Regions from separate parts of the Streptomyces sp. NBC_00690 genome, predicted to be linked through region 1. Evidence: riboswitches for the same ligand, from Rfam matches in the RefSeq annotation. Region 1 holds a riboswitch; each other region holds the start of a gene.
The links. Region 1 has a riboswitch for cobalamin ahead of OID54_RS31715 (hypothetical protein). Riboswitches for the same ligand answer to the same signal wherever they lie in the genome.
Positions count from the first base shown of each region.

Region 2: another riboswitch for cobalamin. It lies ahead of metE (5-methyltetrahydropteroyltriglutamate--homocysteine S-methyltransferase); the one in region 1 lies ahead of OID54_RS31715 (hypothetical protein).
Region 3: another riboswitch for cobalamin. It lies ahead of OID54_RS25615 (ribonucleoside-diphosphate reductase subunit alpha); the one in region 1 lies ahead of OID54_RS31715 (hypothetical protein).
Region 4: another riboswitch for cobalamin. It lies ahead of OID54_RS05920 (DUF4430 domain-containing protein); the one in region 1 lies ahead of OID54_RS31715 (hypothetical protein).

Region 1 is NZ_CP109009.1:7,274,318-7,281,723, reverse strand. It holds gene OID54_RS31740 (ATP-binding protein) at 353-829, shown strand; gene OID54_RS31735 (hypothetical protein) at 1,135-2,352, opposite strand; gene OID54_RS31730 (YciI family protein) at 2,877-3,425, shown strand; gene OID54_RS31725 (hypothetical protein) at 3,422-3,721, shown strand; gene OID54_RS31720 (hypothetical protein) at 3,761-3,898, shown strand; cobalamin riboswitch at 4,158-4,360, shown strand; gene OID54_RS31715 (hypothetical protein) at 4,401-4,790, shown strand; gene OID54_RS31710 (ABC transporter substrate-binding protein) at 4,847-5,833, shown strand; gene OID54_RS31705 (FecCD family ABC transporter permease) at 5,851-6,936, shown strand; gene OID54_RS31700 (ABC transporter ATP-binding protein) at 6,933-7,406, shown strand, end outside.
Region 2 is NZ_CP109009.1:228,669-236,074, forward strand. It holds gene OID54_RS01115 (MFS transporter) at 1-333, opposite strand, end outside; gene OID54_RS01120 (winged helix-turn-helix transcriptional regulator) at 428-916, shown strand; gene metE (5-methyltetrahydropteroyltriglutamate--homocysteine S-methyltransferase) at 1,113-3,434, opposite strand; cobalamin riboswitch at 3,623-3,847, opposite strand; gene OID54_RS01130 (hypothetical protein) at 4,438-5,502, shown strand; gene OID54_RS01135 (peptidoglycan-binding domain-containing protein) at 5,782-6,921, shown strand; gene OID54_RS01140 (hypothetical protein) at 7,101-7,406, shown strand, end outside.
Region 3 is NZ_CP109009.1:5,806,551-5,813,956, reverse strand. It holds gene OID54_RS25630 (carbohydrate ABC transporter permease) at 1-799, opposite strand, end outside; gene OID54_RS25625 (extracellular solute-binding protein) at 911-2,197, opposite strand; gene OID54_RS25620 (GntR family transcriptional regulator) at 3,098-3,862, shown strand; cobalamin riboswitch at 5,021-5,147, shown strand; gene OID54_RS25615 (ribonucleoside-diphosphate reductase subunit alpha) at 5,290-7,406, shown strand, end outside.
Region 4 is NZ_CP109009.1:1,335,205-1,342,610, forward strand. It holds gene OID54_RS05890 (hypothetical protein) at 1-397, shown strand, start outside; gene OID54_RS05895 (hypothetical protein) at 542-880, shown strand; gene OID54_RS05900 (hypothetical protein) at 847-1,602, shown strand; gene OID54_RS05905 (TSUP family transporter) at 1,712-2,497, opposite strand; gene OID54_RS05910 (MerR family transcriptional regulator) at 2,611-3,054, opposite strand; gene OID54_RS05915 (NAD(P)-dependent oxidoreductase) at 3,114-4,022, shown strand; gene OID54_RS05920 (DUF4430 domain-containing protein) at 4,193-4,687, opposite strand; cobalamin riboswitch at 4,822-4,970, opposite strand; gene OID54_RS05925 (M20 family metallopeptidase) at 5,201-6,295, shown strand; gene OID54_RS05930 (DEAD/DEAH box helicase) at 6,512-7,406, opposite strand, start outside.

The sequences.
Region 1 (7,406 bases):
GGCCGGACTCCGGTAGCCGAGCCTGCCCGGATCTTTGCGGGACTCCTTGAGCTGCTCGCGTCAAGGAGTCCCCTCGCTCCCCCAGAGCCGACCCGGCTCCGTGGGAGCACCCCCGACGTCCACTCCTAGCGATCATCACCCCGTGGGCTGATCGTTTCCCGGACAGCGGGAGTGCCGGCTGCTCTGGACGAGGCCGAGGGGGAGCTGTGCCTTCCGACCTACCGTCGCCCTGTGAAGCTCGCGGTGATGTTGTGACGCGACGGGCCTGCTGGGAGGGGTGCAGGAGTGGACTGTCATTTCGGGGGTATCCGGGGTGCGTCACGTCAATGCTGGTGAACAAATGGGCGGATGTATGGACCTGCTTGCTCAGGACGAGGGGCACGAGTTGCTCGTGGACCGTCCGATAACTGTCTCGGCCGTGTTCGAGGACAGTGGGGAGATCGGTGGGGCTCGCGACCTGGTCCGCGAGTTCCTCACTTCGGTCCAAGCCGTGCACGGGCTGCCGGTGTCGAGACGGGCGATGGACACGGTGAAGCTCGCGGTCAGCGAGCTGGTGACCAATGCGCGCAAGTTCGCGCCCGGGCCGTGTCTGCTGACACTGCAGATCAAGGACGGCGCAGTCCAGGTGAGCGTCTGGGACAGCAGTACGACGCTGCCGCTGCTCCTGCCCGCAGACCCGACACGGGTCGGTCAGCACGGCCTGGAGATCGTGGTGGCGGTCAGCCAGAGCTTCGCGATTCACCGGGAGCCGGTGGGCAAGCGGATCGCGATCTCCATCGTTCTCGCCGACGACCCGGGCGGAGATGCCGCCGGCCGCCAGGCCATGTGAGCGCAGACCGGTGGATTCCTGAAACTGGCTGACGGTCCTGGCGCTCCAGGCGAGGTGGCGTTGCCCCAGGTCATGAGCCTGCCCGCGTGCGCCCCCAGCCGGGTCCTTCGGGTTCGACATCGACCTCCCAAAGGACATCGGGACTCCGGCCCTGCCCGAGCGGTACTGCTGCACCAGCGCTGCCCACAACGATGGCGGACGGGCGGCGGCGCCAGCCCATCCCCGGCGCCTGACGCGCCGGGGACCGCGAGCTGCATTCCTTGGCCGCCCCCATACCGGAGCTCCCGTCGAGGAGGCGGCGGCCCTCAGCGCTTCCAGACGGTCGCACGCCAGGTCGTCGCGTTGCCGGCGCCGTCGGTGCCGACGGCGAATCCGGCGATCACTCCGGCGTCATTGATCGCGAACGCCGCGGCGTAGGGGCCGAGAGGTGTCGACGGCAGCGGAACGACCGTGCCGTTGGGCTTCCACAACAGGGCCTTGTCCAATGCGGGGTTACCAGCGGGCGGCCACGCGTATCCAACGGCCGCCCCCCGGTTGTTGATCGCCAGCACCTCCCCGGCCGCTTCCGCCGGATTGGCGAGCACGGTCCGGGTGCCGTTCGCATTCCAGCGGGCCGTGTCACCGTTCGGGTTGTCCTCCAACGAAGCCCCCACGGCGGTACCCGCCCGGTTGACGTCGTACCCCCGCCCACGCCCGGCGTCGCGGACGGTGCCGTTGGCCGCCCACACCAGGACCCGGTCGTACTCCGTGCTCCCGGCAAGCCGCCCATGACCGAAGACCACGCCGTTGTCGGTGATCTGGCTCGTCCGGGCCCCGGCGAACCCCGCGGGGAGGGGCAGCGCGCTCACGACACCCGCCGCGTTCCAGCGCACCGGGTGCGCGGGGCCACCGGTGCCGTCGCGCTTCTCGGTCCACCCGACCGCCGTGCCCGCATTGTTGATCGACGTGGCGGTGCCGCTGTTGTCGCCGGGCAGCACGGGCAGGTCGATCCTGCTGCCGTCAGACTGCCAGCGCAGGGGGTGGGAGCGGTTGCTCTCCTCGGACGCGTAGCCGACGACGACACCGGAGTTGTTGACGGCCGACGCGTTACCGCCTTGAGTCCCAGCGGGAAGCGTCAACCGCGTCGGAGTGGCGCCCGGTGTCCAGCGGACGGGGTTGGTGTTGGGCAGGCTGTTGTAGGACGTGCCGACCGCCCATCCACGGTCGCTGAGCGCGATCGCGCGGCTGAACCGCTCCCCGGGCAGTGGCGCTAGTCGGGTGTAGCCGGGGCTGTTGGCGTTCCACCGGATCCCGAGTGGCCCGTCGGAGCCCTCCACGTAGTACTCGCCGACGACCGTGCCGCTGCTGTTCAGCCCCTTGACGAAACTGTGGAGCCCTCCCGGCGGGATCGGGAGCAGCCGTGAGTTCAGCTCCGGTCCGGAGCGTTCGGCCACTGCCACGGGCGCCGAACCCAGGAGGAGCAGGGCGGTTGCCGCTGCCGTGGCGGCAAGGGTTACAGGCCGGGCAACGCGCAAGGGGGCCATCCGGAGACTCCTGATCTCTTTAAGGACATTGACGTGCACGTGCAGGGGCATTTCGTCTGTTCCAGGCCCACGGGGAACCCGCGCTGCGGCTCAAGTTTTCCGCCTCTGATGGCCCATTGGCAGCCTGATCTTGGAAACGGCTGGATTCGTACACCCGTTCACCTTTCTCGTGTAACCCACTGTCCGACCCCTCCGCCCCACCCCCAGACGGTCCTGGGCTCCAAGTGAAGGCGCCCCAACAGCACTTCCGGTCCCCGGGTGAGGATCGCGGCCGACGGCAGACGAGCTCCCTCCCCCGCCTGTGCACGGCAGGAGACCGCGGCGGCTTCCGGCCATCGCCCGGCACCAAGCCCGGCCGGACGGGGTCCTCATCGCTCGACTACAGGGCAGCGCAGGCCAATTGCCTGAGACCGGGCAGCCCAGGTGGCTACACCGCTTGACGGAAGCTGCGCCTTCTGGAACGCGAGCTCTTCGGCGGCCAAGCGGGTTGAGATAGCGCCCTTGGTGAGGAAGGGTCTGTGGTCATGGAGTACTTCTGCTACCACCGAGACCGGCTGAACTCCCTGGCGCTACGCGAGGAATTGCTGGAGGAGCACTGGTCCTACATGGACCGGTACGCAAAGGATCTGATCGCTCGCGGTCCGACCTTCGCCGATGATGATGAAACGCCCACGGGAAGCGTGCACATCGTCGATCTGCCCGATCCCGCGGCTGCCCGTGCGTTCGCCTTCGACGAACCCAACTACCAGGCCGGTGTGTACCGGGACGTGCTACTGCGCCGGTGGCGCAATGTGCTGGGGCGCACCATGTGGGATTTTCCCGGTGGCCAAAGCGGTGGCAATCGGTACCTGGTGCTGGGCCTCGGCGAGGGCCTGGCCGCAGACCTCGCCCTGCCGACCGAACAGGACGAGCTGATCGCGTACGGGCCGCTGCTGTCCGACGACGGCGACACCTGGCTGGGTACGGCGGTGCTGCTCAGCGCCCCAGATCCGGATACGGCACGCGCCACCCTGACTGCGGACCGGTACGCGGACATTGAGGTCCACGCCTGGGAGTTCGGCGGGCGTCGATGAGTCACGCAGGCACCGGGCTCACGGTCGTCGAGGACGTCCGCCCGGGCAATCTTTTGCCGCCGGAGGCCGGCTGGCGGATCGCGCGAGGGATCGCGGCGCCGGACGGTGCGGTCGGGAAAGCGCTCGACACCACGTGGTGGCGCCGCCTTGCAGATGCTGACGGCGAGTTCCTGGTGGCAGTCCTCGGACATCGGATCGGCGGCAACGACTCCTCGTGGACCACGCGCTACACCGGGGGCGGTGTGCCGGGGCTGACCGGCGACCCCTGGTTCGTGGCGCTCTCCCTCGACGGGTAGGTGCTCCTGGCGGAAGAGCCCAGCACGGACGGGCCTCGGGTGACGGCCCGCGTCCTCGCCGGGCTGCTGCACGACCGCGACACGGCATGCGCGGCGGTCACCAATCCGGCGATCCCGGTCCCCGTCCTGCATCGCATCCTGGCCACCGCCGGGGCAGCCGTGGCGGCCCGGAGCTGATCACCACCAGCCCACCGGGCAACCATGGCGGTCCGACCCAGAGCTCCGGCGGACCCCTTCCCCGGCGAATGGCGTTGGCCCACAGCAGAGCTCTCGCCCGGCCTGGAAGCGCGGGATGGTGCCATCGCGCAGATGCGTTCCGGTATCCGCGCGCCGCTCTGACCGGGAAGGCCGACAGCCGCCCCGGCCACCTTCGGGTTGGTGGATTGCACCATTCGACCCGGTCTTCGCCGTGTGACCTGCGCTTCAACTGCGGCCCAGACATACGATCCGGCCGCGCGGTCTGTCATGATGACGCCGAAAGGCGACGGCGGATCGAGGAAACCGGTGTGAATCCGGTGCGGTCCCGCCACTGTGATCGGCGAGCGAACCCCAAACAGACCACTGCCCCTACGCGGGTGGGAAGGCTGGGGCGAGCCTTGACCCGAGAGCCAGGAGACTCACGCGGTCGCCTCCTCGACAGAGCTGGGGCGGATCTCCCCAGAGGGGAGGGTGAGTCGGGATGCCCGAAGGGCAACGTTCCGGGGCTCCGGTGCCGTGCCGGGTCGTCGTGTGCCGGGACTGCTGCTGCGGCAGCGCGAAAGTGACCGGTATCGATCACGCAGCGCAGGTCGCCGCGCTGAGCCGGGACCTACCGGTACGGATCTCCGAGTGTCTGGACGTCTGCGACCAGGCGAATGTGGTCGTCGTCCAGCCCTCGGCTGCGGGACGCGCCGCCGGTGCCCGACCTGTCTGGCTCGGCCTCGTCAACGACCCCGCCGCAACCGACGACATCGTCGACTGGGTACGCGCGGGCGGCCCCGGAGAGGCCCCGCTGCCGGAGATCCTCGGCCTGTACGCCTTCACCCCGCCACGGCGGGTCCGTGACGCGTCGTCCGGCGACCCTCGCTGAACCCTTCCAACCGACCGCGGCGCACGGGCGTCCGCGGTGAGAGGACCGACCACATCATGGCGAAACGCTCCCTGTCCCTGCTGGCCGCTGCCGCTTTCCTGGTGGCGGGCTGTGGTGGTGGCACATCGACCGACCGGGACGATCCCGCCGCCTCGGGATCCTCGCCTGAGGGCTTCCCCGTCACCGTGACCAACTGCGGGGTGAAGACGACGTACGAGCGTCCGCCGCGGCGCGCGGTGACGCTGAACCAGCACGCCACCGAAGTGCTGCTCGCGCTCGGTCTGGAGAAGTCGATGGCGGGCACCGCCTATCTCGACGACAAGATCCTCCCCGAGTACCAGGACGCCTACGGGGGGATCAAAGTGCTCTCGAAGGAGTACCCGTCCTTCGAGGTGCTGCTCAACGCCGAACCGGACTTCGCCTACGCCGGGTTCGCGAGCACCTTCGACGAGAAGGAGGGCCGCAGCCGGGCCGCTCTCGCCAAAGCGGGCATCGACTCCTATCTGAATGTGGAGGAGTGCCCGACGGGACCGGTGACGATGGCGATGATCGGCGAGGAACTACGCGGCATCGGGAAGATATTCGGGGTTCCGGAGCGTGCGGAACGCGAGGTGAAGAAGGCCGAGGCGGCGCTCGGTGCGGTCGACAAGAAACTCGGCGGCGTCGATGCGCTCAAGGTGTTCGTGTACGACAGCGGGGACAAGACGGCGTTCACCGCGGGCGGCGCGGGCGTCGGCAACGAGATGATCAAAGAGGCGGGCGGGACGAACATCTTCGCCGATCTGGACAAGCAGTTCGGTGATGTCTCGTTCGAGCAGGTCGCCGAACGGGCCCCCGAGGTCGTCGTGATCTATGACTACGGGGACCAACCCCTCGCGGCCAAGAAGAAGTTCCTGTTGTCGCACCCGGCGCTCCAGGACGTGCCCGCCATCAAGAACAAGCGGTTCGCGGTGCTCCCGTTGTCCTCGACCGTGCTCGGGGTGCGAGTACCGGCGGGTGTGGAGTCGTTGGCCCGTCAGCTGCACCCGGACCGTTTCCGGTGACGGGCGCGCCCCGGGCCTTGGGTGACGTTGTCTCGGACACCGCCACCAAGGCTCCCGGGCCGACCGCCGCGGTAGGCGGCCGGGGCCGACCGCCGTACGGGCTGGTGCTGGCCGTGCTGGCGGTGCTGGTGCTCCTCGCCGCGACCGCGGGGATCGCCGTCGGGTCCATCAGCGTCCCAACCGGGCAGGTCTGGTCGATCGTCCTGCACCAGGTGCATCCTGGGCTCGCCGAGGTCACCTGGACCCCGGTCCGCGAGACGATCGTGCTGGATGTGCGGCTGCCCCGGGTCCTGCTGGCCGGGGTGGTCGGCGCGGGTCTCGCCGTCTCCGGCATGGCTCTCCAGGCGCTGGTCCGCAATCCGTTGGCCGATCCGATGCTGCTCGGGGTGTCCTCGGGTGCGTCGGTCGGCGCGGTGTCGGTACTGGTCTTCAACATCACCGTGTTCGGGCTCGTGACCCTGCCGGTTGCGGCGTTCGCCGGGGCGCTCGCGGCGCTGGTCGCGGTGTACTTCCTGGCCAGGTCGGGTGGTCGGATGACCACGATCCGGCTGGTGCTGGCGGGGGTCGCCACGGCGGAGGTGCTCTCCGCGCTGGCGAGTTTCCTGATCGTGACCTCCAATGACCCGCACAAGTCCCAGTCGGCTCTGCGGTGGATGCTCGGCGGACTTGCGGGCACCACCTGGTCGATGGTGTGGCTACCGGCCGTGGTGGTCCTCGCCGGTACGGCAGTGTTGCTCGGGGTGACCCGTCCGCTGAACCTGCTGCTGGCCGGTGAGGAGGCGGCGACCGCGCTCGGGCTGGATGTGCACCGGTTCCGTGCCGCCCTGTTCACCCTGGTGGCTCTGATGATCGGCACCATCGTGGCGGTCAGCGGGCAGATCGGTTTCGTCGGGCTGATCATGCCGCACGTGGTGCGGCTGCTGGTGGGCGCCGACCACCGCCGTGCGTTGCCCGCAGCGGCGCTGTTGGGCGCGGCGTTCCTCATCATGGCGGATCTGGCCGCCCGGACCCTGATGAGTCCGGAGGAGATACCCGTCGGCATCCTCACCGCGCTCGTCGGCGGACCGTTCTTCCTCTGGCTGATGCGACGGAGGACCTCATGACGGCACCGCTGACGGACGGCCAGGGCCCGGGGCCCGGCCTGCTCGACCTCCAGGAGGTCTCGGTGGTCATGGGCGGCCGGGCACTGGTGGACGGAGTCTCGCTGTGCGTGGCACCTGGGGAGGTGGTCGGGCTCGCGGGTCCCAACGGTGCGGGCAAGTCGACCCTGTTGCGCACGGTGTACCGGACACTGCGTCCCACCTCGGGCCGGATCCTCCTGGACGGCGACGATGTGTGGGCGCTGCCCGGCAAGCGGTTGGCGCGGCGACTCGCCGCCGTCCTCCAGGAGAGCGCCGGGGACTTCGAGCTGTCCGTGTACGACGTGGTCGCGATGGGCCGGACTCCGCACAAGCGGGCATTCGCGGGTGATGACGCCGACGACCGGGCGATCGTCGCGGACGCGCTGGAACGCCTCGATGTGGCACCGCTGGCTCCGGTGCCGTTCGACCGGCTCTCCGGAGGGGAGAAGCAA
Region 2 (7,406 bases), 7.0 Mb from region 1:
GGTGGCAACCGCTGCGAGCGCCAGCACCAGAAGGAGCAGTTGGGCCAGGATGAGCCGTCTGCGGTTCACCACATCGCCCAGCGGTACGAGGAAGAAGAGTCCCAGTCCGTATCCGACGTGCGTAAGGGTAACGACGCTGCCGACAAGTGCAGGGCTCATGGCGAGGTCGTGGCCCACGGTCACCAGGAGCGGCTGGGAGAAGTAGACGTTGGCCACCGCGGCTCCGCAGGCGACGGCGAATAGGACGACGACGCCGCGTGACAGGACGAACGCAGGGCCTCCGCCGCTCCGGGCCGCGGCCCGTGGTGTCACCACCTCAGCGTTGCTGAGCATGCAGCACTCTCCCCACTTGGTTTCATCTTGCTACCAATAGTGACCGTAGCTTTCTTGGTAGCATGTTGCAACTAGTGTGAAAGTGGAGGACGACATGGTGGCAAGGACGCGCTTCGACGACAGCGACTGTCCCGTCGCGCGGTCAGTGGACGCGATCGGTGACTGGTGGTCCCTCTTGATCGTGCGAGACGCCTTCGACGGGAGCCGCCGCTTCGGGGAGTTCCAGCGCAGCCTCGGCGTGGCGAAGAACATCCTCACCGCGCGCCTGCGCGCCCTGGTCGCCGGCGGTGTCCTCGAATCCGTCCCCGCCTCGGACGGCAGCGCCTACCGCGAGTACGTACTGACCCCGAAGGGTGAAGCCCTCTTCCCTGTCATCGTGGCACTGCGACAGTGGGGCGAACAGAACTTCTTCGCACCCGGCGAACAGCACTCACACCTGGTCGACCGTCGGCAGGGGCGTCGTCTTCGCACACTGGAGGTCCGCTCGGCGGACGGGCGACGACTCGCCCCCGACGACACCATCGTCCACAAGGTCTCCCCCACTGATCCGAGCCGGATCGCCAGTGCGGACTCGCCGCTCTGACGATCATTCCCAGACCGGGTAGCCATGTGCCATCAGCCAACAGCGCGCACGGAAGGCTCGTTCTCCTGCGAACCGGGCTGGGGGTCGAGGTGGTCAACGCGACCGCGAGTTGTTCGGAAGGTCCGTCGTGTTGACCCGAACCGCGCGCCTGGGGCCGAGGGCTGGAAAGCGCGTTCCAGCCCCCGGCCCTGTGAGGTCAGGCGCCTCCGGTCAGTTCCGTGCGGACCTCGCGGGCGGCGGAGACCAGGTTCTCCAGCGATGCCTTGGTCTCGGGCCAGCCGCGGGTCTTCAGTCCGCAGTCGGGGTTGACCCACAGGCGCTCGGCCGGGATGGCCTCAAGCCCCTTGCGCAGCAACGTCGCAGCCTCTGCGGCGCTGGGCACGCGCGGGGAGTGGATGTCGTACACCCCGGGTCCGGCTTCGCGGGGGTAGCCGTGGGTGGCGAGTTCGCGAGCGACCTGCATATGGGAGCGGGCGGCTTCCAGGCTGATGACGTCGGCGTCGAGGTCGTCGATGGCCTGGACGATGTCGCCGAACTCGGCGTAGCACATATGGGTGTGGATCTGGGTGTCAGGCCGTACGCCGCTGGTGGTGAGGCGGAAGGACTCGGTGGCCCACTCCAGGTAGTCGGCATGGTCGGCGGTGCGCAGCGGGAGTGTTTCGCGCAGTGCGGGTTCGTCGACCTGGATGACGGAGGTGCCTGCGGCTTCGAGGTCGTTGACTTCGTCGCGGAGGGCGAGGGCGACTTGGCGGGCGGTGTCGCCGAGGGGTTGGTCGTCGCGGACGAAGGACCAGGCGAGCATGGTGACCGGGCCGGTGAGCATTCCCTTGACGGGTCGTTCGGTCAGGGACTGGGCGTAGGAGGTCCAGCGGACCGTCATCGGTGCGGGGCGGGAGATGTCTCCGGCCAGGACGGGCGGCCGGACGTAGCGGGTGCCGTAGGACTGGACCCAGCCGTGTTGGGTGGCGAGGTAGCCGGTGAGCTGCTCGGCGAAGTACTGGACCATGTCGTTGCGTTCGGCCTCGCCGTGGACGAGGACGTCGATGCCGGCCTTCTCCTGGAAGGCGAGGACGTCACGGATCTCGTCTTTGATGCGCTCTTCGTAGCCGGCGGTGTCGATGCGCCCGGCGCGAAGATCGGCACGGGCGGTGCGCAGTTCGTTGGTCTGGGGGAACGATCCGATGGTGGTGGTCGGCAGCAGGGGCAGCTGAAGGTGTGCGCGCTGCGCGATGGTTCGTTCGGCGTAGGGCTGGGAGCGGCGGCCGTCGGTGTCGGTGATGGCGGCGGTACGGGCGCGGACGGCGGGGCTGTGGGTGAGGGCGGAGTTGGTGCGGGAGGCGAGATCGGCCCGGTTGGCGGCGAGTTCGGCCGTGATGGCGTCGGTGCCCTGGGCGAGTCCCTTGGCGAGGGTGACGATCTCGGTGGTCTTCTGTCGGGCGAAGGCGAGCCAGCGGACGATCTGTGGGTCGATGTCACCTTCCGCGTCGGCGTCCAGCGGGACGTGGAGCAGGGAGCAGGAGGCTGCCACGTCGACGTGGTCCGCGAGGCCGAGGAGGGTGCCGAGGGTGGCGAGGGACTTCTCGTAGTCGTTGATCCAGATGTTGCGGCCGTTGACCACTCCGGCGACCAGGCGCTTGCCGCGGAGTCCGCCGGCGGCGGCGAGGTCGTCGAGGTTGCCTGCGGCCCGCTCGGTGAAGTCGAGTGCGAGGCCGTCGACGGGCGCCTTGGCGAGGACGGAGAGCGCCTGCCCGAGGCGGTCGAAGTAGGAGGCGACCAGCAGCTTGGGCCGGTCGGTGAGTGCGCCGAGATCACGGTAGGCGCGGGCGGCGGCGTTCAGGTCAGCCGGGGTGCGGTCCTGGACGAGGGCGGGTTCGTCGAGTTGCACCCATTCCGCGCCGGCCGCACGCAGGTCGGCGAGGACCTCCGCATAGACGGGCAACAGCCGATCCAGCAGGGTCAGCGGTTCGAAGTCGGTGGCGACCCCGGGCGCGGGCTTGGCCAGGAGGAGGTAGGTGATGGGTCCGACGAGGACCGGCCGGGCGTTGAGGCCGAGTGACTGGGCTTCCTTCAGCTCGGCCACCTGCTTGGTGGAGTCGGCCGTGAAGACGGTGTCGGGGCCGAGTTCGGGGACCAGGTAGTGGTAGTTGGTGTCGAACCACTTGGTCATTTCCAGTGGTGCAACGTCCTGGGTGCCGCGTGCCATGGCGAAGTAGCCGTCGAGTGGGTCCGCCGTGACGGCGTCCCGGTGGCGGGCGGGGACCGCACCGACCATGACGCTGGTGTCCAGCACATGGTCGTAGTAGGAGAAGTCGCCGGTCGGTACTTCGTGGACGCCGGCGTCGGACAATTGCTGCCAGTTCGCCCGACGAAGACCAGCCGCCGTTTCCTGGAGGGCGTCGGCGGTGACGCGGCCCTTCCAGTAGCCCTCGATGGCCTTCTTCAGTTCCCGATTGGGCCCCTGGCGGGGGTAGCCGTACACGGTGGCTCGTGCTGCCGCGGCTGCGGACTGCGCTGTCACAGAACTCTCCTTCGCGAGATGTCTCCTGCAATCCCGGGACGGGATGAGAACGCGAAGGGGTGACAGACCCGGCGGACCAAAGGTGCGCACTGCGCGCGGTGGTCCACCTGATACGCACTCCCCTCAGACTATGTCTGAGGGTGCCCACAACCCGCCCACGAGGTCACCGGGATACCGCGTACGAGTGGGTCGTACGCGGACAGCGGGCAGGTCTTCGGACTCGTGGGCACGCCTACCGGTCTCCCGGCGGGCACCTATTGGCCGTCGCTTCCCAGAACCGTTGCCCGGATCCAGTGCGTATGACGGCGGTCGTTCCCACTCACCGCTGCGGGGCAGTCCCGGATTCCCACCGGGTTCCCTCTTACGACGCGCCTACCTGGAGGGCAGAGCGAACCAGCTGCACCCGCCACCTTAGAGGGATCAGTCGGCGTCGGACAGTAGCGCCCACATTCCGGACGGTGATATGAGACACGGATGGAGCAGGGTGGAAACGGCCCGACCTGCCCGGAGCCGTGCGCCAGCTCGCTTCCCCCGCGGTTTCCCGCGATGGCCACCGCCACCCGAGCAACAAGTCGACCGGATGGACCAACCGAAGGGGTCCCGTCGGATGAACTCTTCACCGAGTCCACCGCTTGGCCCTGGAATCGCGAGGAGGCCGGCGACGAGATCGATCGCCCGCTTCGACAGCGCGGGGCGGAACTGTTGGACGACATCCTGAGGGCGCTGGGCAAGCTGATTTCTTGTCCCAGATTCATCAACTCTCGCCGATTTCCCCTGGCGTGGCGGCCGGAACGATTGACGCAGGCTCCAGGTCCGAGAGGCGAATCACCATCGCCTATGGGAAAATGGGCGCAGGAGGTTGCGATGATTCCATCGCGAGTGAACTGAACTCCCTCACCGCGAGGCTTCCCTGTCCAGTCAATGGTGGTGGGAACGATCGCGTCTCCATCGTCTGCACGATCTTCCCTTGCGCCCCGTCTTCGTTCGAGACGGGAGGACTCATATGTCTCTGTTCACCGGCGCCTACGCGAACCCGCTGGCATCGACCGCCCAACCGGCGATGCAGTCCGTCCTGAATGCCACTCGACAGACGCTGTCACTCGCGGGGGCTCCCAACGTCAACAATATGGCCCTGATCGTTGTTGCGCTCACAGGATTCCAGGGCACACTCGATCATCCCTGGGCGGCCCTCCGAGAGCAGGAGGAGCACTACTCGGGCAGCCTGCTGAAGATCGCCGCGATGTATGCGGCATTCGACCTGCGGGCGAGTGCCGACCAAGTGGCATCCTCCGGAGGCGGTTTGACCACCTGGCCCCAGATCGACGCAGCGCTCAAAGCGCAGTTCAATCCGGAAATCACTGCCCACACGCCTTCGCTGATCAACGGCTCCACAGTGCTGAAGCCGGAGGACAAGAGCAGGAGGCCCGACTACTCGGCCGTTCTCACACTCGGCACGGGTCCAGACTTCATCGTGGACTTCACTCAGACACAGAAGGACGCGTTCGAAGACATGATGGTGTTCCAGAACAACCCTGGCGCCACGACGACGATCCATGGTCTGGGATACCCGTACCTCGACGGCAAGATCGCCGATGACGGGTTCTTCGATGGAGCATCCAAGGGGGTGTGGCTAGCCGGCGACTACGCCCAGATTTGGCGGGCCGCGCGCATTCCCTGCATCAACGACCTGGACACCGCTCAGGGCACCACGGTATGGCATCTGGCGAAGTTGATGACCCTTCTGGCAGACGACAAGCTCGTCGGATCTCTGAGCAGTGGGGAAATGAAGGACCTGATGGCACGGGCCGGGAACTTCTTCCACCAGACCACCCCACCGATCTGGCCCACGAACGGGCGTTTCATCGCCAGCCACGGAAAGGTAGGCATAGGACCACTGAAATCCAACAAACAGGTCTTCTCGGAAGCTCTCATTGTCCGTGACACTCTGCGCGAGCTGGAGTTTATTGTCGTTTGGCAGAATGTGATTCAAGACGGGCAAACACAGAGGAAGTTGTTCGAACCGGTCGCGACGATGGCAGAAGCCGTGATGAATTCCTTCGTGCCCTGACAGTGACTGTCGAAGGATGCAGTTCCGGAACTGCTGGTGGTTGTGTTGCCGAGTATCCGGCGCCAGGCCCGCAAGCAGGCCCGAGCGCTACTCGGTGTGAGTCGGTCCGATGGCTGAGAAGAAGGCCCAACTCAGTGCCCCAGCACCACTGGGACGAACGTCGGGCGCCCGGGACACGCGATTCGACGTCGCCGAAAGATGGGATACCAGGGAGGAATCGTGACGCCAACGACCCACGTATTCTTGGGAAAGAACTGCGACGGAGGTGTCAGTTCGGCGATGCAACTCAGGCTAGTGGCCGCCGAAGCAGGTTTGACCGCCATCTACAGCATTTCTGGGTTTCCCGGCACGATCACCGAGTGGGCGGGGCTCCGCCAGAACCACGGCGCGGCGCATCCAGGTGGCCAGCACACGACCGGGGACGCAATTGACGTCAACTACGAGTCCAACCCGTACATCGTTGTCCGCACACCCACCTCAGCCGGCGAGGTCGTCTACGGCGGCGAGGCGCCATCCACATCAGCCCCGCCCGCCTCCGCCTTGCGGATGATGCGACTACGCGCAACTGTGGTGTTCGACCGGGCCGTGGCGTTTCTCACGAGTTCGTCTTCGGTGGCGAGCATAGGCGCCAGGGCTCCTGGAGAGCCGACCACAAGTGTCTTCCAGCGTTTCGGGGTCGCGTCGAACGCGTTGAGCCGCTACCTGCAACTCGTGTTCAAGCCCACCGTACCGACTACGTTCGTTCCACCGCCGCGCCTCATCCGCACTCCGGTCGCCAATGCGTTCAGCGCCTCCAAGGCGACCCTCCTCGCAGGGATTTCCGCAGCGGAGCGATGGCCGGACGCCGTGGCTGCCTCGAACATCTCCGCCGCCCTCTCCGACCCGGCCTTCGGGGCGAACCATCCCGGCTGGAGCACCGACGTCGATTTCTGGTTCACCCAGATCCTCCGCGACTACGAGGTGGCCCGTATCCCCCTGCAGTTCGGTCCTGTGGCACTGGCACCGACCAGCACCCGGAATCCGGCGAATGGCTTTCTCGACCTCCGGCACGAATTGGTGCTCGCTCTGGCGAGCGACCCACCCTTGCCGACCATGCGCTGGGGCGTCTGCGACTTCGGCTCCGCCGAAAGCGGCGACGTCATGCACTTCGACCTGGCAGCCCGCCTACCTTCAGGTTCGGCCGGCCCCATACCGCCAGATGCTCGTATCGACGTCTACAACACCACGGGCATCCAACAAGCCCTTGGATCACTGGGCTTCGACGCCGGTACCGTCAACGGCGTTCCAGGCCCCCAGACCGCAACCGCCATCAATGCCTTCCGCGCCAGCCGCACCCCGCCGATGCCAGTCGGCGGCGTCGACCAGAATCTGCGCGACGCAATCACACTGGCTCTGATGCACGCGGCCATTCCTTCATAGTTCACTGCCGGCCATTCCTTCATAGTTCGCTGCCGGTCGGGCACAACGTTCACCGGCCAGTCGAAGGCCATGGTCGTAAGAACATGGCTCAAGGAGTCGTGATCAGCGGAACGCCACCGATACGGGGCGATCCCACCGTCAGCTCTTTCGCTGCTCAACACCGCGAAGAAGAAATGCTCATGGCCACTCCGATGCTCAGCTTCCTCAAGCCCCTCCTCTCGGGTGCGTACGACCGCATCGTCTTTCCGTCCGCCGTACAGGAGCTCCTTGAAGACCTCGCGACGGATCTGCCACTGCCGGCCGGGCCCGCCGCCGGCCCGTTCTCGGGACAGCTCAAGGCGACGTTTCACCATTCAATCGGCGGCTTCGCCCAGCTCTCCATCGACCCGGCAGGCCCGGCGGTTCCCTTTTCCCTCCGGCTGACCGGACCGGCAGCCGCGCCCACCGGCTTTCAGCTCGACCTCACACCGGCCAGCGGGCTGCTG
Region 3 (7,406 bases), 1.5 Mb from region 1:
TCGTGTAGACCTGTACAAACGCCTTGAAAACCCAGATGATCTCAAGGAAGGTCGTTGCGTACAGGAACGGCCGCATGAAGGGGAGCGTGACCGAGGTGAAGCTCTTCCAGGCGCCTGCGCCATCGAGCGAGGCGGCTTCGTAGAGCTCCTTGGGAATGGTGGTCGTCGCTGCGTATAGGTTGATCGCGACGAACGGTATGGACTGCCACACGATGAGCAGCGTGACCACGAAGAACGTGGACATCTGGCTGCCCAGCCAGTTGTATTCCGCCATGTTCTCGAAGCCGAACTGGACGAGGACCCAGTTGACGACACCGAAGCGCTGGGCGAAGAGCCACTGGTAGACGGTGGTGGAAGCGACGACCGGCATGGCCCAGGCGAGGACGAGGCCGATCAGCAGAGCCACGCGCATCCGCTTGCCGAGACGCGCGAGCAGCAGCCCGACGAGCGTTCCCAGCAGCATGATGAGGACGACGTTCGCGGCGGTGAAGGCGATGGAGCGGCCGGTGACCCGCCAGAAATCCGAACCCGTCAGGATTTCCTTGTAGTTGTCAATTCCGTTCCATTCCGTGAGGTGCTGGATCAGCTGCCTCATGTTCAGGTTCTGGAATGACAGGATGCCGTTGTTGATCAGCGGATAACCGAGGAAAACCAAGGTGACCGCGACAGCGGGGAGCAGAAGCAGATAGGGCAGAAGCGCTCCGGCTCGTCTGCTCTCCGGAGGTTTCCCGTGTCCTCCATTGGTCCGCCGGTGGACCTTCATCGGGCCGGATGGCGGCCTCTCGGTCTGCACGGTCATGCTCTTGCCATCTCTTCCTAGGCAACTGGGGGGAAGCAGAAGTCGGGGGCAGCACGTGTGCCTGTAGGGGGGTGGGTTCCGGTCCGGAACCCACCCCCCTACAGCGGGTGCTTACTGCTTCTGCGAGAGACGCTTGTTGAACTCGCCCTCGACCTGCTTGGCAGCGTCGGCCGGGGACTTACCGTTCAGGACCGCGGTCAGGTAGGTCTTGATCGGGTTCGGAGCGTTCTCCACGGCGGCCCACTCGGCGATCAGCGGGGTGGTGCCACCGAACTTGGCGGACGGCGCCGCGGCCTCGGCGACCGGGTTGCCCGCGAGGTTGGAGTTCAGCGACTCCTTGTTCGGGATGACGCCGTTGAGCTTGGCGAGCTGGCCCTCGTACTTGTCGGACAGGGCGAGCTTCAGGAACTCCTTGGCGAGCTCCTTCTTCTTGCTGCCCTCGGCGACGGCGAGGTTGGAGCCACCGAGGAAGACACCCTCGGGCTTGTCGGCCGTCTCACCCGGGATGGTGAAGTAGCCGATCTCCTTCTCGATGGCCGGGTTGGCCTTGATCGCCGTGCCGGCTTCCCAGCCCATGCCGATGAAGGCGCCGGTCTTGCCCTTGGCGAAGATGTCGGCCTGCTGGGGGGTCGCCTCGTCCTTGTCCTTGGGGGCCTTGGAGTAGGACTGGAGCTTCTTGTAGAGCTCGGCAGCCGCAGCGACCTTCGGGTCACCGAGGTTGGAGACCCACTTGTCCCCGTCCTTCTTGACGAGCTCGGCGCCCTGTCCGATGGTCAGGCCGACGAAGTAGTACCAGTTCTGGCCGGGCAGGTAGATCGGCTCTGCCTTGCCCTTGGCCTTGATCTTGTCCAGGGCCGCGTAGAACTCGTCACGGGTCTTCGGCGGCGCGGCGATGCCGGCCTCCTTGAACACGGACTTGTTGTAGAGGACCACGCGGTTAGCGAAGTACCACGGGGTGGCGTACTGCTTGCCGTCGATGACGGACGCCTTGTTCAGGTTCTCGGCCCAGTCGCCGCCGATCTCCTTCTTCAGGTCGCCCAGGTCCGCGAGGCCACCGGTCTTGGCGTAGGCCGCGGTCTGGGTGTTACCGATCTCGAAGACGTCCGGCGGGTTCTCCTCCGAGAGGGAGGTGGTCAGCTTCTGCTGGATGCCGTTCCACTGCTGGACCTCGAACTTGACCTTGGCGCCCGTGGTCTTCTCGAACTCGGCGGTAAGGTCCGCCTGCCACTGGTCGGGGGTGGAGCCGTCCATCGCCCAGACGGTCAGCGTCTGACCCTTGTAGCTATCAGGACCCTTCGACTCGCTGCCCTTGTCGCTGTCCTTGTCGTCGCTGCCGCATGCCACGAGACCGACCATCATGCCTGCGACGCCGATCGCCGCGATGAGCTTGCGCTTCACGCCACCCTCCTCAGGGATGTCTGCAACCCCTGCCCACCGCGAAGCTGATGCCTAGTACTGCTCGTACCGCCAAGCCGATGCCTAGTACTGCTCGTGGGGCTGGGAACTGATCTTTAGTGGTTTAGACCAGCACCCGGAGCTTGGCCTAGACCTTTATGGCTGTCAAGGCTCGACCGGAAGGCCCGACACGTCCGTTATCAGACCGACATCTGACCGTCAGCGTGAAGCCATGACGGAGCGGGCATCCATGTTCAACCGCTCCGACAGAGGCCCCAGACCACAGCAGTATTACCTGGGGCGAGCGGCGTTGGGGGCCGTTCGAGAAGACCGCTCGTCCGACCGTTCGAAAGCCGGCCACACACGGCACACGAGCCGCTGACGCCCCCGGAGACCGAAGGGTCGCAGTGCTCCCGGGGTCGGCCACCACCGTCGACCGCCGACGGGTCCGCCGTCGCCGTGGGGGCTCGACGGGTCGCACCCTTCGAGCCCCCGCGCGGACGCGCCGTCGATCACGGGGCACACTCACACAGGGACGCCTCCGACATTCTCGACGCACTCCCGCCTCGACCCATCACGCGCCGTCCCCCGGTGATCGACAACCGCTGCCGAACCGGCCGCGGACCGGACTCCACAGGTTGCACACAGGAGACGGAGGCACCCTCCCCAAGCCCTCCCGGGTGCCCTGACCGGCCACGCCTTCCGTACTACGGTCTGGCAGCAACATTGCCCGATGGACTAGACCAAGCGTGGTCCCCTCGGTGTATAAGAGGTGCACTCGTGCCCGTTGCCCGGCCGGGCACCCGAGAGGGTGACGCCCTGAGGCCAGCCCATGCCACGATGTGAAACCTAGTGATGGAGGAATCGGTGACGGCAGCAGCACAACAGCCAGGCAAACAAGGCTTGGCCTCGGACGGGGGCGGCACCGAGGGCAGGACGGGCCCTGTCACACGGACCTCGCGCGTGCCCAAGTACTACCGCCTCAAGCGTCATCTGCTGGAGATGACGGAGACCCTCCCCCCGGGCACACCGGTGCCACCCGAACGGACTCTGGCCACCGAGTTCGATACCTCGCGCACCACCGTCCGGCAGGCGCTCCAGGAGCTGGTGGTCGAGGGACGACTGGAGCGGATCCAGGGCAAGGGGACCTTCGTCGCCAAGCCCAAGGTCGCCCAGGCGCTCCAGCTCACCTCCTACACGGAGGACATGCGCGCCCAGGGTCTCGAACCCACCTCACAACTCCTCGACCTCGGCTATGTCACGGCGGATGACCGACTGGCCGAACTCCTGGAGATCAACACCGGGGGCCGGGTACTGCGCATCGAGCGACTGCGGCTGGCGAGCGGGGAGCCGATGGCGATCGAGACCACGCATCTGTCGGCGAAGCGCTTCCCGGCCCTGCGGCGCTCGCTGGTGAAGTACACCTCTTTGTACACGGCACTCGCCGAGGTCTACGACGTCCGTCTCGCGGAGGCGGAGGAGACGATCGAGACCTCGCTGGCCACCCCGCGTGAAGCCGGGCTGCTCGGGACCGATGTGGGACTACCGATGCTGATGCTCTCCCGGCACTCGGTCGACGCCAACAACGAACCGGTGGAATGGGTCCGGTCCGTCTACCGGGGCGACCGCTACAAGTTCGTGGCACGTCTACGTCGCCCGCTCAACTAGACCAGCCGGTCCGGGACCGCCCCGGCTCCGGGAACTCCCCCGGACGGCACCACCAACCCCTCACGCCCAAACCTGCTGAACCTGCTGAACCTGCCAATAAACGACGACACCAACGACACCGACGGCCCGGTCCGCACCGGCCGTGCGGACGGCCGCCGGAAACGGCCGCCCTCGTCGCGCGACCCGATCACCCCCACCGGGCCCTCCCAGCGCGCGACGACCCCGCGCCCTCCCGCCCCCTCGTGCGATCCGCACGAGATCGCCGATCGGCGCAGCGGTAAGCGACCTTGCCCGGGAGTCCCCAGCTGGTGAACGGCGTCGAACCGCCGGTCACGAGCCATCCGCTGTTGAGCGGTTTCGGGTTTGCGGTTTCGGCATTTCTCCGGTGGAACGGTACGTGGCCGACAACGGCTATCCGCCGTGGTGCCCCCCATTGCCGCCCGGCACTTCGAAACCCTCCATGCGTACGGGAATTCCCGCGATGTAGGGGAAAGCCCGGGTGCCGAAAGTCCATGTCGAAGCACTGACACCTGCGGACACGGTCCCACCAGGGCCTTTCATCGCCCTCCGGCAGCTCGGCATCCGGCTTGGTGATCGACGGACGGCTCCTCTCGTTCGTATCTCCATTCGCACTCTCCTTCATGTCGCCTTCTCATGGCGTCATGGCGTCATGGCGTCGGTTGAGCGGGGCCGTTCCACACCGCGCGGCTTTCTCCACCCCTCAGCCTTCCGCGGATCGGTCCCCATTCCGTGCGCACCCGGGCGCTTCTGGCCTGCGCCCACGCGCGGATACGCGTGGGCACGGATCGCCCATCGGATCGCGCACACCGGATTCGACGGGGTCGTACGCACCCGTCCGTGCGTCCGCTGTGCCCACTGTGCCCGCTGATTCCTGCCCCGGCACCCAAGCACGGGCACCGCCACGGAACGAGGAACCATCGCCGAGCCCGTGACCCCGATGCCGTGGGCAAGAAGCCCCGTGGCCGTCCCTGAGAACCCCGCCGACGCCCCTGCGAACCCGTCGAACGGCCGTCACCGACCCCTCGAACCCAGGCTTTCCAGGGCCACAGCCCCTACGCCGCAAGGGCCCCGGCTTCCCCCTCGCATTCCGCCACGACACAACATGTGGGGGGTACTTCCAGCATGCCCCCCCACATGTATGCTCATCTCGCTGTCGTCGCAGAGGAATCCGGTGCGAATCCGGAACTGTCCCGCAACGGTATGTCGTGGTGCGCTTTGTCGTACCTGTACGAGTCCGGCCGACTGCCGACAGCGCGCCCGGTTCAACCGATCCGGGTGCCCAGACGTCCGGGCCTCGCGGTTGGGCCGGGGGACGCCGCACAGTGCTGCCCCAAGTCGGGCATGCGCTCGGGCGGCCCTGCCCTCCCCGCCCGTCGGCCCGCGAGCCGAGCGAGGGAGAGCACCACGTGACCATCGCGCCTGCCGATCCGGTTTCAGGCACCGCCGACATCTCCGAGCAGATGCCGCAGCAGGTTCCCCCGTCGCGGAACGGCGAGGACGGACCGGGAACCGCATTGCTGCGGACCCTGACCGATCTGACCGCCGATCTGCCGGACACCGACCCCGGTCGGGTCGCCGCCGCTGCGCTGCGCGGACGGAACGCCGGATCAGACACGGCCGAACTCCGTGGACTCGCCACCGATGCCGCCGCCGGACTGATCTCCGAGGACCCGGCGTACTCCCGGCTCGCCGCCCGGCTGCTGACCCTCACCATCGCCGAAGAGGCCGAGAGCCAGGGAGCATCCTGCTTCTCCGCGTCCGTCGCCGTCGGCCACACCGAGGGTCTGATCGCCAACCGCACCGCCGCGTTCGTGACGCTCCACGCCGAACGCCTCGACGCGACCCTCGACCCCACGGCCGACGACCGCTTCGGCTACTTCGGGCTGCGCACCCTCTACAGCCGCTACCTGCTGCGGCACCCCATCACCCGTCAGGTCATCGAGACGCCCCAGCACTTCATGCTGCGCGTCGCCTGCGGCCTGGCGGAGGACGACTCCGTACGCGCCCTCGACGAGGTCACCGCGCTGTACCGGCTGATGAGCCGGCTGGACTACCTGCCGTCCTCACCCACCCTGTTCAACTCGGGCACCCGCCACCCGCAGATGTCGTCCTGCTATCTGCTGGACTCGCCCCTGGACGAGCTGGACTCGATCTACGGCCGCTACCACCAGGTCGCCCGGCTCTCCAAGCACGCGGGCGGCATCGGGCTCTCGTACTCCCGCATCCGTGCCCGCGGCTCTCTGATCCGCGGCACCAACGGGCACTCCAACGGGATCGTGCCGTTCCTGAAGACGTTGGACGCCTCCGTCGCCGCCGTCAACCAGGGCGGCCGACGCAAGGGCGCTGCCGCCGTCTATCTGGAGACCTGGCACGCGGACATCGAGGAGTTCCTGGAGCTGCGCGACAACACCGGCGAGGACGCCCGGCGCACGCATAACCTCAACCTCGCCCACTGGGTGCCGGACGAGTTCATGCGGCGGGTCGACACCGACGGTGAGTGGTCGCTGTTTTCCCCGTCCGACGTCCCCGAGCTCGTCGACCTGTGGGGCGATGACTTCGACGCCGTGTACCGGCGCGCGGAGGCCCAGGGCCTGGCCCGCAAGACCATGCCCGCCCGAGAGCTCTACGGGCGGATGATGCGTACCCTCGCGCAGACCGGCAACGGCTGGATGACCTTCAAGGACGCGGCCAACCGCACCGCCAACCAGACCGCCGAGCCGGGCCACACGGTCCACTCGTCGAACCTGTGCACGGAGATCCTTGAGGTCACCGACGACGGCGAGACCGCCGTGTGCAACCTGGGCTCGGTCAACCTCGGTGCCTTCGTCGTCGACGGCGCCGTCGACTGGGAGCGGCTGGACTCGACCGTCCGTACCGCCGTCACCTTCCTCGACCGCGTGGTGGACATCAACTTCTACCCGACCGAGCAGGCGGGCCGCTCCAACGCGCGCTGGCGCCCGGTCGGCCTCGGCGCCATGGGCCTCCAGGACGTCTTCTTCCAGCTGAAGCTGCCGTTCGACTCGCCCGCCGCCCGGGCCCTCTCCACCCAGATCTCCGAGCGGATCATGCTCGCCGCCTATGAGGCGTCCTGCGCACTCGCCGAGCGCCACGGCACCTTCCCCGCCTGGGAGAAGACCCGTACGGCCCGCGGTGTGCTGCACCCGGACCACTACGGCGTCGAACTGCACTGGCCCGAGCGCTGGGCCGCCCTGCGGGAGCGGATCGCGACGACGGGCATGCGCAACTCGCTGCTGCTCGCCATCGCCCCGACCGCGACCATCGCTTCCATCGCCGGTGTGTACGAGTGCATCGAGCCCCAGGTCTCCAACCTCTTCAAGCGCGAGACGCTCTCCGGTGAGTTCCTCCAGGTCAACAACTACCTGGTGGAGGAGCTGAAGCGGCTCGGTGTCTGGGACGCGACCACGAGGGAGGCGCTGCGCGAGTCCAACGGCTCGGTGCAGGGCTTCACCTGGGTGCCGGCCGAGGTGCGCGAGTTGTACCGCACGGCGTGGGAGATCCCGCA
Region 4 (7,406 bases), 5.9 Mb from region 1:
ATCCCCCTCAGCCACGCCCGCAACGGCGACGGCCCAACCCGGACTCGATCCCAACAGCGAGGATTTCGATGTGACCGGTGATGCGCCGGGGCTCCTGGCGGGCAGGGCGGAGGCCGTTCGCGAGATCCGTCAGGAGGTGGCCGAGGGCATCCGCGCCCACCCCGGGAAGACGGCGGCGCTCGTCATCGTCTGGGGTACGGCCGCTTCCTGTGGCACCTGTCCGGTCACCGATGACGCCAGCCGCGCATACGCCCGGGCCATCGCCGCCCTGCTGCCTTCCGTCTCCCCCACCTTCTTCCCTCCATTCCACGAGGAGATCATCCGCGGCTACCGCAACACCAGCGGTGATCGGGTTCGGGGCCAGGCCACGATCGAGCTGTTCTTCCTGCGCCAATGACTCCGGCCATCGCCCGAGTCACGGCAGCACACGCCACCACGACGGAGGGATCGCAGCGGCCCCGCCGAGCGAACCACCCGGCCTGCGATCCATCGACCTCTGGACGTCATCCGAGTACAGAACGGAACGAGGAGGACCACCACCTTGGCCCCACCACTGAATCTGGCCGAGTTGCGTCGCTTCGCCGACGAGACCCTCGCCATGCTCGAACAGCAGGAGATACCGGGGACCCAGGAGGCCCACGACCGAAACGCCGAGGTGATGCGATTCGTCCTCGAACTGCGCGACCGGGTGCGCAAGCCCGTCACGTTCGGTGTGGTGGGCGAGTTCAGTGTGGGCAAGTCCCTGTTGTTGGGCTCGGTCCTCGGCAGACCGGACCTCCTGCCGGTCGAGGACCGCAAGGCCACCGGCAACGTCAGCAACACCGGCGGGACGCCGTGCTGTTGCGGATGCCGGTGGGTCTCGGCGGCTCCACGCTGCTGAGCGCGGTCGCCGCGGGTGCGCCCGACGGTGCCTGGTCGCAGTCGGCGGCTTCCCATGCCTGTCAGGCGCTGGTCACACAGGTCCAGAACCAGGCCGATGTGCTCTCCTCCTGGCTCGCACCTCACTCGGATGCGCCCCCCGGCGAGCCGAACACCCTGGAGGACTTCTCGACGCCCGCGGCTGCGCTACGGCTGGCCCTGGCGGACGTGGGGCGGGCGATCAGAGTGGAGGCGAACAACCGGGGTTGGTCCTCGCAGGAGGGCACGGCGGACGATCGGGCGGTGGAGGTGGCGATGACGGGGTTGTTGTCGCCCCTCGGCGACCGGCCGTCGCGCACCCATCTGGCCTTCGGAGCCGGCGACGGAATGGTGCTGCGGCTGCGCGACGGCCACTGGTCGACGGTGTTCCCCGTCCAGGAGGCCGGGCCAGGTGGACCCCCGCTGCCCCGTAGGAACGCGAAGGTGCGGTGGGATCCGATCCACACCCGGGCGGGGGATCTGTTGGCGGTGTGTTCCAGGCCCACGGCACAACTGCTGTTGCATGAGGGTACGGGTGACTGGTTCGCCGATCGATGGGAGGGCAGGCAGCCGCGGCTGACGTCGTTCCTCCTGCACGTGAGCGCATATGTGCGTACGGCGGTCGAGGACCGGAGTCTGGTTTGTCTGTGGGACTTCGGCAACGCCGCGGACGCGGAACGGGCTGGGCAGCCTCGGCGGTGTTGAGGAACCCACGGCCGATGGAAGCCGCCCGATGCCCTGGTTGTTCACCGGACGGTGGAGTTCACCGGCGCGCCGCTTCCCGTCGGAGGCCCGCTGTGCGGGGGCGCCGCTCTCAGATAAGCCCCTGGACCGCATAGAGGGCGCCCAGCGCCATCGCCAGGGTCCCCAGCAGCAACCTCAACGACGTTTCGGGAAGCCTGGGTTGGAGATGCGCACCCACCGCGCCCCCGCACAGGCCCCCGAGTCCGCAGACCAGCCCGAGGAACCAGTTCGGAGCGATGTTGTGTCCGGGGACGGCGAAGGCGAGTACCGCATAGGTGGCCGCACCTACGAGAGAGGTGACGAACGTACAGGCCAATGCGGCGGGAGCGACCCGGGAGACCGCCATCCCTCGGCCCGCCAGGATCGGACCGATCAGCGAACCACCACCGATGCCGTAGATCCCACCGGCCGTACCGACGGCCAGTGCCAACCAGACGGTGGAACGGGTACCGAGATCGGGCCTCTCCACCTGACCCGACGGTCTGAGGGTACGGATGCACAACCACAGACCGAGCGGCAGCAGGAGTGCGGCGACCAGGAGTCGAAAGACCTCGGGGCCGGGGATGGCGAAGACACGGATCACCGCGCCGAGGACCACTCCCGGCACGGCACCGGCGATCAGCAGCCGGGGCAGTCGACCGCCCAGCCCTCCTCTACGGCGATACCGCAGCAGTGCCCCCGGCCCGGCGACCACGTTGTAGAGCAGATTGGTGGGAGTCACCGAAGGGCTCGGCACCTGGAGCAGACTCAGCTGCACCGGCAGGAGGAACACCGCTCCGGACACACCGACGGGTGCGGTCACGATCGAGATCGCGAACCCTGCTGTGAACGCGAGCAACCCACCCGACCAGTCCACCCGTCCCCCTTCGGATCACTGACTTGAGTATCCACCTGGGCGCAGTGGGGCCGGATCGCGGATCAGCCGTGCGATCGACTGCTGACGCCTCAGGCTGCCTGCTCCGGCGCCAGTCAGATGTGCGTAACGAGCGGTGACACAGCGGCGTCGCCGGGCCGTTGTGCGGCACCGGCCGCGTGGCAGGCTTCTGGATCGGCGCCTCCGGTCAGCGCCGTGGCAGCGATGACGGCGTCCAGCCTGTCCCGTGCGGCCAGCAGGCCGGCCACGGCCTCGTCGATGCGTTCACGCTCCCGGTTCAGGTCGGGCAGCATGCCGGAACAGGCCGGTGCCAGGGTCTGCCCGTCGTCGACCATGCAGGGCATCAGTTCGGCGATCGTCGCGGTGTTGAGACCGGCGCCGAGCAGCATGCGGATGCCCCGGACGGTGGCCACGTCCTCTTCCGTGAACTCGCGATATCCGCTGGGCCGCCGCGACGGCTTGAGCAGCCCCTGCTCCTCGTAGTAGCGCACCAGGCGCTGGCTGACCCCGGTCCGCCGGGAGAACTCCCCCATGCGCATGTGATGACCACCACGTTCAGTTGACTCTCACATCGATGTGAGACAGCAGTCTATTCCGCATGACGAATCAGCAATCAACAAGCCCTCAGCACGCACCCGTTACCGTCCTCGGCCTCGGCCCGATGGGCCTGGCCCTTGCGGAGACACTGGGAGACCACGGCCACGCCACGACCGTCTGGAACCGCACCCCGGAGAAAGCCGACAGCCTCGTCGCCAAGGGCGCCCGCCGCGCGAGGACCGTCGCCGATGCAGTGTCCGCGAGCCCTGTCACGATCCTGTGTCTCAAGGACTACACAACCATGTACGCGGTTCTCGAATCGGCTGATGATGCCTTGGAGGGGCGCGTACTGGTGAACCTCAACTCCGGTACCCCCAACGAGGCGCACGCAGCGGTCACCTGGGCAACCTCGCGAGGTGCCGCCTACCTGGACGGCGCGATCATGGTGCCACCGCCGCTCGTCGGACACCCCGAGTCCGTCTTCCTCTACAGCGGTCCACAGGATGTCTTCGACGAGCATCGGGCGACGCTGGCGAGCATGGGCAACCCTCGATACCTCGGCTCCGACCCCAGCTTGGCAGTGCTCTACAACGCTGCACTGCTCGACCTGATGTACGCGACCATCAACGGCTTTCTGCACGCCACGGCGCTGGTCGGATCGGCGAACGTCTCAGCGGCCACCTTCGCCGATCTCGCACTCAACTGGTTCATGCCCTCGGTGGTGGACTCAACTCTTACCGAGCAGGCTCCCGATCTGGACAAGGGCAACTACCCAGGCGACGTCGGCACCATGGAGATGAATCTCAATGCACTGGAGCACATCACCCGTACCTGTGTGGAGCAGGGCGTTCACTCCGACCAGCCGCGGCTGATGAAGGAGATCGCCGAGCAAGCGATCGCCGACGGCTACGGCGGCAAGAACTATCTGGCCGTGTTCGAAGTCTTCAAGAAGGCGACACAGGTTTCATGACCTCGTTCCGGGCGGTGCACGCAGATCGGTTGCTGCAACTGTCCCTGGGACAAGGGCCGATACCGCCCGTGTGATGCGGGGCGTCCGCTGTCATGCCGCCTCGACGTCGAGCCGGGTGAGGTCGACGTCGAGGCGCAGTACCCAACAGGGCGAACGTTGCCTGATGTGGCCTAGAAGGCGGTCCAGGTGAAGGCGACGTGGTCACCGGTCCTGATGCGGAACTGGCAGCCACCGACCGGTGTGGGTACGCCGTTCACCGATATGTTCCAGTACGCGGACGCCCCACCGCTGACTCCCTTGATGGTGTCCACGGAGAAGTCGTCGAAGGACGAGTACCAGGTGCCGTCCCAGGTGAAGTGGCGCTTGCGGGCCGCATCGTCGAGTGCTGCGGTCGGGGTGGGTACGGCGGTCGGGTACTGACCGCCGTTGGTGCCGTCACAGCGGTGAGTACCACCCGTCGCGGTGGTGACGTCGTGCCCCTTCGTTCTGATGAGGCCCTTGAAGAGGCGACCTTCCGGTCCTTGCACCGTGAGCTTCACGAAGACCGGCGCATTCGTGGGGACGGTGGTGGGCGCGGGCGTCGCATGGGCGAGAGGTGCGGCGGTGAGAGTGAGGCCGAGCACGGCGGTGAGGGTCGCAACGCGGAGGGCGAGCGTCTGGCGCACGAGGGTGCCTTTCCGATGGAGGCCAACCGCGCGACCCCCTGAGAACCGAGCAACGGCCCACGCACCGCCCCATGGACGGACGCTGCCGTGCACCGGACTCAGGGCTTCGCGCCGCAGACCATGGCGGTGGGAAGCAGTGCACGCGCGTCACGACGGGCGTTCCGGCTCACGGCAGCCCATTGCCGATCACGGTTGCAGGTCAGCGCCGGAATCACACCGGCTTTCCCCAGTCGTACGCGCATTGAGTTGTCACACCGGTGGGACCGGAGCCCACGCATCGTAGCCTGCTGTCGCCGTTCTTGGCATGATTCCCAACGAACTTACGCTTTACCGGAGTTCGACCCGATCGGGGGTGTCCATGAGCGAGTACCGCAGCTGTCGTGGCGGCCCACGAACCGCCCCGTCCGCCGCGCCGAAGGCCCGCATCGACGGCAGTGGGCCGGGGGCGCCAGATCGGGTCGACGGGCTCAGTCCTCCTGCATTCAACGAAGGGACCCCGTGGATCTCAACCGCATGCTGACCGAGTTGGAAGAGCTCGTCCTGTGCGAATCCTTCTCGGCCGACCATCAGGCCGTGGCCCGCAGTGCGACGACGGTCGCGGCGCAGGGCAGCCGATGGCTGGACACGGCTCCCGAAACCCTGGTGATCGGCGGGGTGACCCATCTGCGCTGGACCTTCGGCGTCCCCCGGGTGCTCCTGGTCGGGCACCACGACACCGTATGGCCGATCGGCTCGTTGTCCATCCATCCCTGGTCCGTCGAGGACGGCATCGCTCGTGGACCCGGTGTCTTCGATATGAAGGCGGGACTGGTGCAGATGTTCCACGCGGTGGGGAGTCTCGATTCCCTCGACGGCATCTGCATCCTGATCACGGGGGACGAGGAGGTCGGCTCCCGCACCTCGCGGGAGTTGATCCTGGAATCGGCGCAGGGGTGTGCGGCGGCCCTCGTCCTGGAGGCGTCCGCCGACGGCGGGGCGTTGAAGACCGTGCGCAAGGGCGTGTCCCGGTACGACATCGCCGTGCGGGGCAGAGCCGCGCACTCCGGTCTCCAGCCGGAGAAGGGAATCAATGCGGCGATCGAGGCCGCCCACCAGATCCTTGCACTCGCCGAACTGGACGCGCTGATGCGCGAGGGCCGACCGCACGGCCCGGAGGCCACCACCATCACCCCGACCCTCGTCTCCGCGGGCACCTCTGGCAACACGGTCCCCGATCTGGCCACGATCCGTGTCGACGTACGGGCCGCCAGCGCTGCGGCTCTGACGCGGGTGGACGAACTGATCCGCACGCTCACCGTACGGACTCCCGGTGCACATCTGACCGTCGAAGGCGGGCCCCATCGGCCGCCGTTGGAACACGGCTCCTCGGCCGCGCTGTTCACGTCGGCACAGCAGGCGGCGGCCCGTCTCGGGATGGAGCCGTTGCGGGCGGCGGCGGTGGGGGGCGCATCGGACGGCAATCTCACCGCGGGCGCTGGTGTCCCGACCCTGGACGGTCTCGGCGCGGTGGGCGGTGGTGCCCATGCGGACGACGAGCATGTGGTGGTGTCCGAGATGCCGCTTCGGGCCGCACTCCTGGCCGAGTTGATCAGTACGGTGCGTGGCTGAAAGGAGCTGGGTCCCCACCGAGGGCGCACTCGCCGCGGAGAAGAGTCCCATCGGCCCGGGCTATCCATAGCGGAAGCCGCGCGATCGCCCATGAAGGCCCATGAAGGCCCAGCACGAAGGGGCCGCTCGCCTGATGTGGCGAGCGGCCCCTTGGCTGTTCGGGTCGTCCCGCCCGGCGCCCTGCGAAAGGACGGCCGTGCGGTACGGAGGTGCGAGCTAGGCCGAGCGTCGCACCCGGGCCGCCTTGCGGGCTTCGGCGGTGCGGCGGGACTCGGTGGACCGACGGGACGCACCGCCGGCGCGGGCGGGCTGACCAGGTCGGGTTCCGCGGCCCCGGAAGGGGGCACTGCCCGTCTTGGGACGCTGTGCGGCCGGGGCGCTCACATTGATGATGGGGACGCCCGAGGGTGCCTGAGCGGCGGTGATGCGGGTCAACTCGGCCTCGCCCGAACGCACCTGTGTGGTGTGCGGCGCAATGTCGGCGTCCGACATCAGTCGCGTCATCTCACGCCGCTGATCAGGGGTGACCAGGGTGACCACACGGCCCGACTCGCCCGCACGGGCGGTCCGGCCGCCCCGGTGCAGATAGTCCTTGTGGTCCGCAGGCGGATCGACGTTGACGACGAGGTCGAGATCGTCCACATGGATGCCGCGTGCCGCGACGTTGGTCGCCACCAGCACGGTGACCTCGCCGGACTTGAACTGCGCCAGTGTGCGGGTGCGCTGCGGCTGGGACCTGCCGCCGTGCAGCGCGGCGGCGTGGACGCCGACGCTCAGCAGGTGCTTGGTGAACTTGTCCACCGACCGCTTGGTGTCGAGGAACATGATCACGCGCCCGTCCCGAGCGGCGATCTCGGTGGCGACGCTGTGCTTGTCGGCCGCGTGGACGTGCAGGAGGTGGTGTTCCATCGTGGTGACCGCGCCGACGGAGGGGTCGACGGAGTGGACCACCGGGTCGTGGAGGTAGCGACGGACCAGGGTGTCGATGCTGCGGTCCAAGGTGGCGGAGAAGAACATCCGCTGCCCTTCGGCGTTGACCTGGTCGAGCAGCCGGGTGACCTGGGGCATGAAGCCCATGTCCGCCATCTGGTCGGCCTCGTCCAGGACGGTG